One region of the Streptomyces sp. NPDC051180 genome, then DNA from elsewhere that is predicted to be linked to it. Evidence: predicted binding sites of a transcription regulator. Region 1 holds the regulator's gene; the other holds the start of a gene.
What was found. The regulator HrcA, encoded in region 1, represses chaperone genes, less so after heat shock. The targets are predictions, from matches to a motif close to TTNGCACTCNGNNNNNCNGAGTGCNAA.
Positions count from the first base shown of each region.

Region 2: groL (chaperonin GroEL) is a predicted target of HrcA. The motif match lies at 2,104-2,130, and genes of this name have one in related genera.

Region 1 covers NZ_JBFBBC010000008.1:192,647-197,489, forward strand. Annotated here, with positions in the region: gene AB0424_RS16890 (DUF3097 domain-containing protein) at 1-94, opposite strand, end outside; gene AB0424_RS16895 (MBL fold metallo-hydrolase) at 105-833, opposite strand; gene hrcA (heat-inducible transcriptional repressor HrcA) at 982-2,001, shown strand; gene dnaJ (molecular chaperone DnaJ) at 2,002-3,141, shown strand; gene AB0424_RS16910 (nitronate monooxygenase) at 3,285-4,367, shown strand; gene AB0424_RS16915 (16S rRNA (uracil(1498)-N(3))-methyltransferase) at 4,364-4,843, shown strand, end outside.
Region 2 covers NZ_JBFBBC010000012.1:127,220-132,062, forward strand. Annotated here, with positions in the region: gene thrC (threonine synthase) at 1-1,016, shown strand, start outside; gene AB0424_RS22210 (MoaD/ThiS family protein) at 1,031-1,309, shown strand; gene AB0424_RS22215 (cold-shock protein) at 1,707-1,910, shown strand; gene groL (chaperonin GroEL) at 2,295-3,923, shown strand; gene AB0424_RS22225 (hypothetical protein) at 4,013-4,843, opposite strand, start outside.

The DNA of each region.
Region 1 (4,843 bases):
CCTCCTCGACGACGAGGTCGGGGTCGGCCGGGATCTCGGGGACGGCCTTCGGCTTCTTCCAGGAAGGCGTCAGGTCCGGGTCGTAGCTCCGCATTCGGGCGACGTTATGACACCTCGAAGCGCTGTGCCAGTTCCTCCCGCTGGCGTCGTACGAACGCGGCGTCGACGACCGCTCCGTGCCCGGGGACGTACAGCGCGTCGGGGCCGCCGAGGCGGAGCAGCCGGTCGAGGGCGTCCGGCCAGCGGGCCGTGATCGCGTCCGGGCCGGCCTGGGGTTCGCCCGACTCCTCGACCAGGTCCCCGCAGAAGACGACCTCGCGGTCGCCGGGGACGCACAGGGCCAGGTCGTGGCCGCTGTGGCCGGGCCCGACGTTCGCGAGGAGGACCTGGCGTCCGCCCAGGTCGAGCGTCCACTCGCCGGAGACGACGTGCCGGGGGGCCACCAGGACGTCCACCGCCTCCGCGGCCGCCGCCGCGTCGAGTCCCTGCTGCACCGCGTCCCGCCGCAGCGCCTCCCGCTCGCGGTCCTGGGCGAGGAGGTCGTCCGAGCCGACCGCGCCGAAGACCTCCGCGCCGGCGAAGGCCGCCGTGCCGAGCACGTGGTCGAAGTGCGGATGGCTCAGTGCGATGTGTGTCACTCTGCGGCCGCCGGTCAGGTCCGCGATCTGACCTCGCAGCTCCGCGCCCTCGGCGAGCGAGGAGCCGGTGTCGTACAGCAGGACCCCCGGTTCTCCCAGTACCAGTCCGACCGTGGCGTCCCAGCCGGGCAGCCGGCGTCGGCCCACCCCGTCCGCGAGCCGCTGCCATCCGTGCGCTTCCCAATCCACGTCCATGCGGCGACGCTAACCGGTGGGGGCGCCGCCTCCTTGCCAGGAGCGATGTGCGCCGCCGTACACTGACCGGGGATCGCTGGCACTCGGACCGGGTGAGTGCCAAAAGCGGAGCAAACCGGAACGACGACGACAGCTGGAGGTGCGCACGATGCTCAGCGAACGCAGACTCGAGGTGCTGCGCGCCATCGTCCAGGACTACGTCGGGACGGAGGAGCCCGTCGGCTCCAAGGCGCTCACCGAGCGGCACAAGCTCGGCGTCTCGCCCGCCACCGTGCGCAACGACATGGCGGTCCTGGAGGAGGAGGGCTACATCGCCCAGCCTCACACCAGCGCGGGCCGCATCCCGACCGACAAGGGCTACCGGCTCTTCGTCGACCGGCTGGCCGGCGTCAAGCCGCTGTCGACGCCGGAGCGGCGCGCCATCCACAACTTCCTCGACGGCGCGGTCGACCTCGACGACGTCGTCGGGCGTACGGTCCGGCTGCTCGCCCAGTTGACGCGTCAGGTCGCGGTCGTCCAGTACCCCTCGCTGACGCGTTCGACCGTCCGGCACGTGGAGCTGCTCTCGCTGGCCCCCGCCCGCCTGATGCTCGTCCTCATCACGGACACCGGCCGGGTGGAGCAGCGCGTCGTGGACTGCCCGGCGCCGTTCGGCGAGACCTCGCTGGCCGACCTGCGGGCCCGGCTGAACAGCCGGGTCGTCGGGCGCCGGTTCGCGGACGTGCCGCAGCTGGTGCAGGACCTTCCCGAGTCCTTCGAGGAGATCGAGGACCGCGCCACGGTGTCCACCGTTCTCGCGACCCTCCTGGAGACCCTCGTCGAGGAGCACGAGGAGCGGCTGATGATCGGCGGCACCGCCAATCTCACCCGCTTCGGACCCGACTTTCCCCTGATGATCAGGCCCGTCCTGGAAGCCCTGGAGGAGCAGGTCGTGCTCCTCAAGCTGCTCGGCGAGGCCAAGGAATCGGGCATGACCGTACGCATCGGGCACGAGAACGCCCACGAGGGGCTGAGCTCCACGTCCGTCGTCTCGGTCGGCTACGGTTCGGGCGGCGAGGCAGTCGCCAAACTCGGCGTGGTCGGACCGACCCGCATGGACTACCCCGGAACGATGGGAGCGGTACGCGCAGTGGCACGTTACGTCGGACAGATCCTGGCGGAGTCGTAAGTGGCCACGGACTACTACGCCGTACTCGGCGTGCGCCGCGACGCGTCCCAGGACGAGATCAAGAAGGCATTCCGGAGGCTCGCGCGCGAGCTGCACCCGGATGTGAATCCCGATCCGAAGACGCAGGAACGCTTCAAGGAGATCAACGCCGCCTACGAGGTCCTGTCGGACCCGCAGAAGAAGCAGGTCTACGACCTGGGCGGCGACCCCCTCTCGGCCTCCGGCGGGGGCGGGGCGGGCGGCTTCGGCGCCGGTGGCTTCGGCAACTTCTCCGACATCATGGACGCCTTCTTCGGCACGGCCTCGCAGCGCGGACCGCGCTCGCGGACCCGCCGGGGCCAGGACGCCATGATCCGTCTGGAGATCGACCTCAACGAGGCGGCCTTCGGCACCACCAAGGACATCCAGGTCGACACGGCGGTCGTCTGCACGACCTGCTCGGGCGAGGGCGCCGCTCCCGGCACCTCCGCGCAGACCTGTGACATGTGCCGCGGCCGCGGCGAGGTCTCGCAGGTCACCCGGTCCTTCCTGGGCCAGGTCATGACCTCGCGCCCCTGCCCGCAGTGCCAGGGCTTCGGCACGGTCGTCCCGACGCCGTGCCCCGAGTGCGCGGGCGACGGCCGTGTCCGGTCCCGCCGCACCCTCACGGTCAAGATCCCGGCCGGTGTCGACAACGGCACCCGCATCCAGCTCGCGGGCGAGGGCGAGGTCGGCCCCGGCGGCGGCCCCGCCGGCGACCTGTACGTCGAGATCCACGAGACCCCGCACGACACGTTCCAGCGGCGCGGCGACGACCTGCACTGCACGGTCACGATCCCGATGACGGCGGCCGCGCTCGGCACCAAGGTGCAGCTGCAGACGCTGGACGGCCTGGAGGAGATCGACATCCGGCCGGGCACGCAGTCCGGCCAGTCGATCCCGCTGCACGGGCGGGGCGTCACGCACCTGCGGGGCAACGGCCGGGGCGACCTGATCGTGCACGTCGAGGTGCAGACCCCGGGCAAGCTCGACGCGGAGCAGGAGCGGCTGCTGCGCGAACTGGCGAAGCTGCGCGGCGAGGAGCGGCCGACCGGCCAGTTCCAGCCGGGCCAGCAGGGGCTGTTCTCGCGGCTGAAGGACGCCTTCAACGGGCGGACCTGACCGCGGCCGGCGACGGACGGAGGGGGCGGGGCGGCGGTGAGCCGCCCCGCCCCCTCCGGCCTTCCCAGGGGCGCCGGAATGAACGGCTCCGGGACCTGACGTACCGATTCGGCCCGGAAGCAGGGGCATGACACGATGCCCATATGTCCACCACCGCGCTGAACGATCTCTCTCGGTTCCCGATCGTGCAGGCCCCCATGGCGGGTGGCGCCTCCTGTCCCGAGCTCGTCGGAGCCGTCTGCGAGGCCGGCGCGCTCGGCTTCCTGGCCGGCGGGTACAAGACGGCCGGTGGGCTGTACCAGGAGATCAAGCAGGTGCGCGGGCTCACCGCACGCCCCTTCGGCGTCAACCTCTTCATGCCGCACAGCGGGCGGCCCGCCGACCCCGCCGCCGTCGAGGTCTACCGCCACCAGCTCGCCGGCGAGGCCACCTGGTACGAGACCCCGCTCGGCGAGGCGGACGACAGCCGCGACGACGCCTACGAGGCCAAGCTGGCGATCCTCCGGGAGGACCCGGTCCGCGTCGTCTCCTTCACGTTCGGCTGCCCGGAGCCCGAGGCGCTCGCCTCCTTCGCCCGGGTCGGGACGTACACGATCGTCACCGTCACCTCCGCCGAGGAGGCGGCCGCCGCCGAGGAGGCCGGCGCCGACGCCGTCTGCGTCCAGGGCGTCGAGGCCGGCGGACACCAGGGCACCTACCGCGACGACCCCGCCGACGAGGGCTCCCCGGGGACCGGCCTGCTCACCCTCGTCACCCAGGTCCGCGAGCGCGTCGGACTGCCGGTCGTCGCCGCCGGCGGGATCATGCGCGGCGCGCAGATCGCCGCGGTCCTGGCCGCCGGGGCCGACGCGGCCCAGCTCGGCACCGCCTTCCTCGGCTGCCCGGAATCCGGCGCCCACCCGCTCCACAAGCGGGCCCTGACCGACCCGCTGTTCACCCGGACCGCCCTCACCCGGGCCTTCTCCGGACGCCCGGCCCGCGGCCTCGTCAACCGCTTCATGCGCGAGCACGGGCCGTACGCCCCCGCCGCCTACCCCGAGATCCACCACCTCACCGCCCCGATCCGCAAGGCCGCCGCCGCCGCGGGCGACGCCCAGGGCATGGCCCTGTGGGCCGGCCAGGGTCACCGGCTCGCCCGCGAACTCCCCGCCGGGCAGCTGGTCGAGGTGCTGGCCGCCGAACTCGACACCGTCCTCTCCGAGCTGGCCCACAGGAGCGCCCCATGACCGCACCCGTCTTCGTCGTCGACACCCTCCCCGACACCAGGCAGTTCGTCCTGGACGGGTCCGAGGGCCGGCACGCCGTCTCCGTGAAGCGGCTGGAGCCGGGGGAGGCCGTCGTCCTCACCGACGGCCGGGGCCGCTGGGCCGACTGCGTGGTGACGGCCGTGGAGGGCAAGGACCGGCTGACGGTGGAGTCCTCGTCCGTGCACGAGGACGCGCCGGAGGAGCCGCGGATCACCGTCGTCCAGGCGCTTCCCAAGGGCGACCGGGGCGAGCTGGCGGTCGAGACGATGACCGAGACCGGCGTCGACGCGATCGTGCCGTGGGCGGCCTCCCGCTGCATCACCCAGTGGAAGGGCGACCGCGGCCTCAAGGCCCTCGGCAAGTGGCGTTCCACCGCGCGCGAGGCCGGCAAGCAGTCGCGCCGCACCCGCTTCCCCGAGGTCGCCGACCTGATGAGCACCAAGCAGGTCGCCGCG
Region 2 (4,843 bases), on a different contig from region 1:
GCTGGACCAAGCTCGTCCAGGCCGACAACCTCGCCCGCGAGATCGGTGTCGCCTCCGGCAAGCTCTTCGTCAAGGACGACTCCGGCAACCCGACCCACTCCTTCAAGGACCGGGTCGTCGCGCAGGCCCTCGAAGCGGCCCGCGCCTTCGGCTTCACCACCCTCTCCTGCTCCTCCACCGGCAACCTGGCCGGCGCCGTCGGCGCCGCCGCCGCCCGCGCCGGCTTCCGCTCCTGCGTCTTCATCCCGCACGACCTGGAGCAGGGCAAGGTCGTCATGGCCGGTGTCTACGGCGGTGACCTGGTCGCCATCGAGGGCAACTACGACGACGTCAACCGCTTCTGCTCGGAGCTCATCGGCGACCCGCTCGGCGAGGGCTGGGGCTTCGTGAACGTCAACCTCCGCCCGTACTACGGCGAGGGCTCCAAGACGCTGGCCTTCGAGATCTGCGAGCAGCTCGGCTGGGTCATCCCCGACCAGCTCGTCATCCCGATCGCCTCCGGCTCCCAGCTCACCAAGATCGACAAGGGTCTGCAGGAGCTGATCAAGCTGGGCCTGGTCGAGGACAAGCCGTACAAGATCTTCGGCGCCCAGGCCGAGGGCTGCTCCCCGGTCTCGGCGGCCTTCAAGGCCGGCCACGACGTCGTCCGCCCGCAGAAGCCGAACACGATCGCCAAGTCGCTCGCGATCGGCAACCCGGCCGACGGCCCGTACGTCCTCGACATCGCCCGCCGCACCGGCGGCGCCGTGGAGGACGTGAACGACGAGCAGGTCGTGGACGCCATCAAGCTGCTGGCGCAGACCGAGGGCATCTTCGCCGAGACCGCCGGCGGCGTGACCGTCGGCGTCACCAGGAAGCTCGTCGAGGCCGGTCTGATCGACCCGGAGCTCACCACCGTCGTCCTCAACACCGGCGACGGCCTCAAGACCCTGGACGCGGTGGCCGACACCTCTCAGGCGACCGTCACCATCCGCCCGAGCCTGGACGCGTTCCGCGACGCCGGCCTGGCCCTCTGAAAGGTTACGAAGACATGGCCGTGAACGTCCGCATCCCCACCATCCTCCGCACCTACACCGGCGGTCGGTCCGAGGTGCAGGCCGAGGGTGCGACCCTCGCCGAGGTCATCGCCGACCTGGAGAAGAACCACACGGGCATCGCCGCCCGCGTCCTGGACGACCAGGGCAAGCTGCGCCGCTTCGTCAACGTCTACGTGAACGACGACGACGTGCGCTTCGAGCAGGGTCTGGAGACGGCCACCCCGGCCGGCGCCGGCGTCTCGATCATCCCCGCGGTGGCCGGCGGCTGCTGAGCCGTTCCGTGCCCCGTCTTTCTTGAATTGCCCCTTCCGCGACAATAAGCGGAAGGGGCAATTCTGCATGGTTGAGCGGGGTAGAGTTGGGGAAGTCCCCTCCGCTGCTCATGCCGGACGCATATGAAAAGGCGTCCCCGCGCGACAAGAAGCAGCCAAAGTGCCTGTGCGTTGTGTACGTTCTGCGCCTTTTGCCGGGCCCGACTTGCCCCGGCATCCAGGGGATTCTCCCCAATTCCCCTTTCCGTCGCGCCCAGAATTCTCGCTCGAATGACCTGTTGCAGAGGGCAGTTGGGCAGATACATTCAGCGGCGGTCGACGCGTTCCGGCGCAGGGTCTGACCCGGGTTCCGCGAGGTGCGGGTCCCGCGCAAGGGCCAGTAATAGGGGAGTTAGGCATGGCTCAGGGCACCGTCAAGTGGTTCAACGCGGAGAAGGGCTACGGCTTCATCGCGGTCGACGGTGGTGCGGATGTTTTCGTCCACTACAGCGCGATCCAGATGGATGGCTACCGCAGCCTCGAAGAGGGACAGCGAGTCGAGTTCGAGATCTCGCAGGGCCAGAAGGGTCCGCAGGCGGACATGGTCAAGCTCGCCGTCTGAGCGCGGCGCGATCGGCCACCGACGCAACGCCGTCGAGGGGTCCGCATCCCTGAGGGGATGCGGACCCCTCGCGCGTTCCCCCGCCCTCACGCGCGCCCCCGCACGCCCCTCCCGCCACATCCCGATCGTCGAGAGTCGCTTGCACCCTCCCGTCACCCGACCGCCGCCCCTCAAGGACGTTCCTTCGGAACGGCTTGCACTCTCCTATGCCGAGTGCTAATCATTGGCGTTAGCACTCGGAAGGTGAGAGTGCTTACGAGGATCGGGCAGATGAGGCCCGCGGCCAGGTGGGGCAAGGAACCATCGGGCACGCAGGCCGTCCGTCGCGGGCGTCGGCGCGGTCCTGGAGCGTTATCCACCCCATGTCCGGGAGGACCACTTCACATGGCCAAGATCATCGCGTTCGACGAGGAGGCCCGGCGCGGTCTCGAGCGCGGCATGAACCAGCTCGCTGACGCCGTCAAGGTCACCCTCGGCCCCAAGGGCCGCAACGTCGTCCTCGAGAAGAAGTGGGGCGCCCCCACGATCACCAACGATGGTGTCTCCATCGCCAAGGAGATCGAGCTCGAGGACCCGTACGAGAAGATCGGCGCCGAGCTGGTCAAGGAAGTCGCCAAGAAGACGGACGACGTCGCCGGCGACGGTACGACCACCGCCACCGTCCTCGCCCAGGCGCTCGTCCGCGAGGGTCTGCGCAACGTGGCCGCCGGTGCCAACCCGATGGCCCTCAAGCGCGGTATCGAGAAGGCCGTCGAGGCCGTCTCGGGCGCCCTGCTCGAGCAGGCGAAGGATGTCGAGACCAAGGAGCAGATCGCTTCGACGGCCTCCATCTCCGCCGCCGACACCCAGATCGGCGAGCTCATCGCCGAGGCGATGGACAAGGTCGGCAAGGAAGGCGTCATCACCGTCGAGGAGTCCCAGACCTTCGGTCTGGAGCTGGAGCTCACCGAGGGCATGCGCTTCGACAAGGGCTACATCTCGGCGTACTTCGCCACCGACATGGAGCGCATGGAGGCGTCGCTCGACGACCCCTACCTCCTGATCGTCAACTCCAAGATCTCCTCGGTGAAGGACCTGCTCCCGCTCCTGGAGAAGGTCATGCAGTCGGGCAAGCCGCTGCTGATCATCGCCGAGGACGTCGAGGGCGAGGCCCTGTCGACCCTGGTCGTCAACAAGATCCGCGGCACCTTCAAGTCCGTCGCGGTCAAGGCCCCGGGCTTCGGCGACCGTCGCAAGGCCATGCTGAACGACATCGCCATCCTCACCGGCGGCACGGTCATCTCCGAGGAGGTCGGCCTCAAGCTGGAGAACGCGGGCCTCGACCTGCTGGGCCGAGCCCGCAAGGTCGTCATCACCAAGGACGAGACCACCATCGTCGACGGTGCCGGTGACAGCGAGCAGGTCGCCGGTCGCGTGAACCAGATCCGCGCCGAGATCGAGAACTCCGACTCGGACTACGACCGCGAGAAGCTCCAGGAGCGCCTGGCGAAGCTCGCCGGCGGCGTGGCGGTCATCAAGGCCGGTGCCGCGACCGAGGTCGAGCTCAAGGAGCGCAAGCACCGCATCGAGGACGCCGTTCGCAACGCGAAGGCGGCCGTCGAGGAGGGCATCGTCGCCGGCGGTGGCGTCGCCCTGCTCCAGGCGTCGAACGTCTTCGAGAAGCTCGAGGCCGACCTCACGGGTGACGAGGCCACCGGCGCGAACATCGTGAAGCTGGCCCTCGAGGCCCCGCTGAAGCAGATCGCGGTCAACGCCGGCCTCGAGGGCGGCGTCGTGGCGGAGAAGGTCCGCAACCTGCCCGTCGGCCACGGCCTGAACGCCGCGACCAACGAGTACGTCGACCTCATCGCCGAGGGCATCATCGACCCGGCGAAGGTCACGCGCTCCGCGCTGCAGAACGCCGCGTCGATCGCCGCGCTGTTCCTCACCACCGAGGCCGTCATCGCCGACAAGCCGGAGAAGGCGTCCGCGCCGGCCGGCGGCGGCATGCCGGGCGGTGACATGGACTTCTGATCCTCCGGGATCGGTTGTTCATCGCTGAACGCGACCGAGGGCGGCACCCCCACCGGGGGTGCCGCCCTCGGGCGTGTGCGGGGCGGTGATCAGCGCACGTCGACGTAGTCCGGTGCGGCGACCGGCGCGTGGAAGTGCGTGGCGTCGCCCCAGTACCGGATGCGCCAGCTGCCGTCGACGGTGGCCTTCGCCTTCAGCGTGACCTTGCCGGTGGACGCCGAGCGGCCGGTGGCGACGTTGCGCCAGGTCGTCGAGCCCTTCGCCAGGAACTGCAGGGCGACGGCCCCGTTCCCGTACGCCCGCCAGGCGCCGCCCGTGTAGTGCTGGAGGGTGGCGGTGGTGGTGAGCGTGCCGCCCTTGGCGACCGGCTCGGGACCGGCGTTCAGGCCGATGACCCGGGCCTCGGTGCGGGCCAGCCGGAAGACGGCGCTCGTGGTCCCGGCGAAGACGTCGGTCTCCGGGTGCCGGAAGCGGTAGTAGCCGCCGCGGCTGGCCGCCGTCATGGTGGTGGCGTAGTAGTTGCTCGCCGTGGAGAGGGCGATCCGGCGCCAGCCGGTGCGGCCGTCCGGCGAGACCTCCAGGTAGAGCGGCTCGTCGAAGTACGCCTCGGCGTCGTACGTGGCGCGCAGGGTACCGGTCGCGGTGACCTTGCCCTCGTTGGTCAGGACACGGGACCCGAGGATGATCCGGGCCTCCTGCGGCATGACGAGGCGTCCGCCGACCGCGGTGCCGAAGCTCTGGTACGGATCGACCGGGACGGCGGCCCAGCTGTCGACGCGGAGCCCCGGGAGGGCCGGGATCGTCGCCGTGAAGCGGCCGTCGGCGTCGGTGGTGACGGTCTTGGCGAAGCCGCTCATCAACGTGCTGTACCAGGACGGCCCGACCTGGACCTGCTGGCCCGCGAGGGGCGTCCCGCCGTT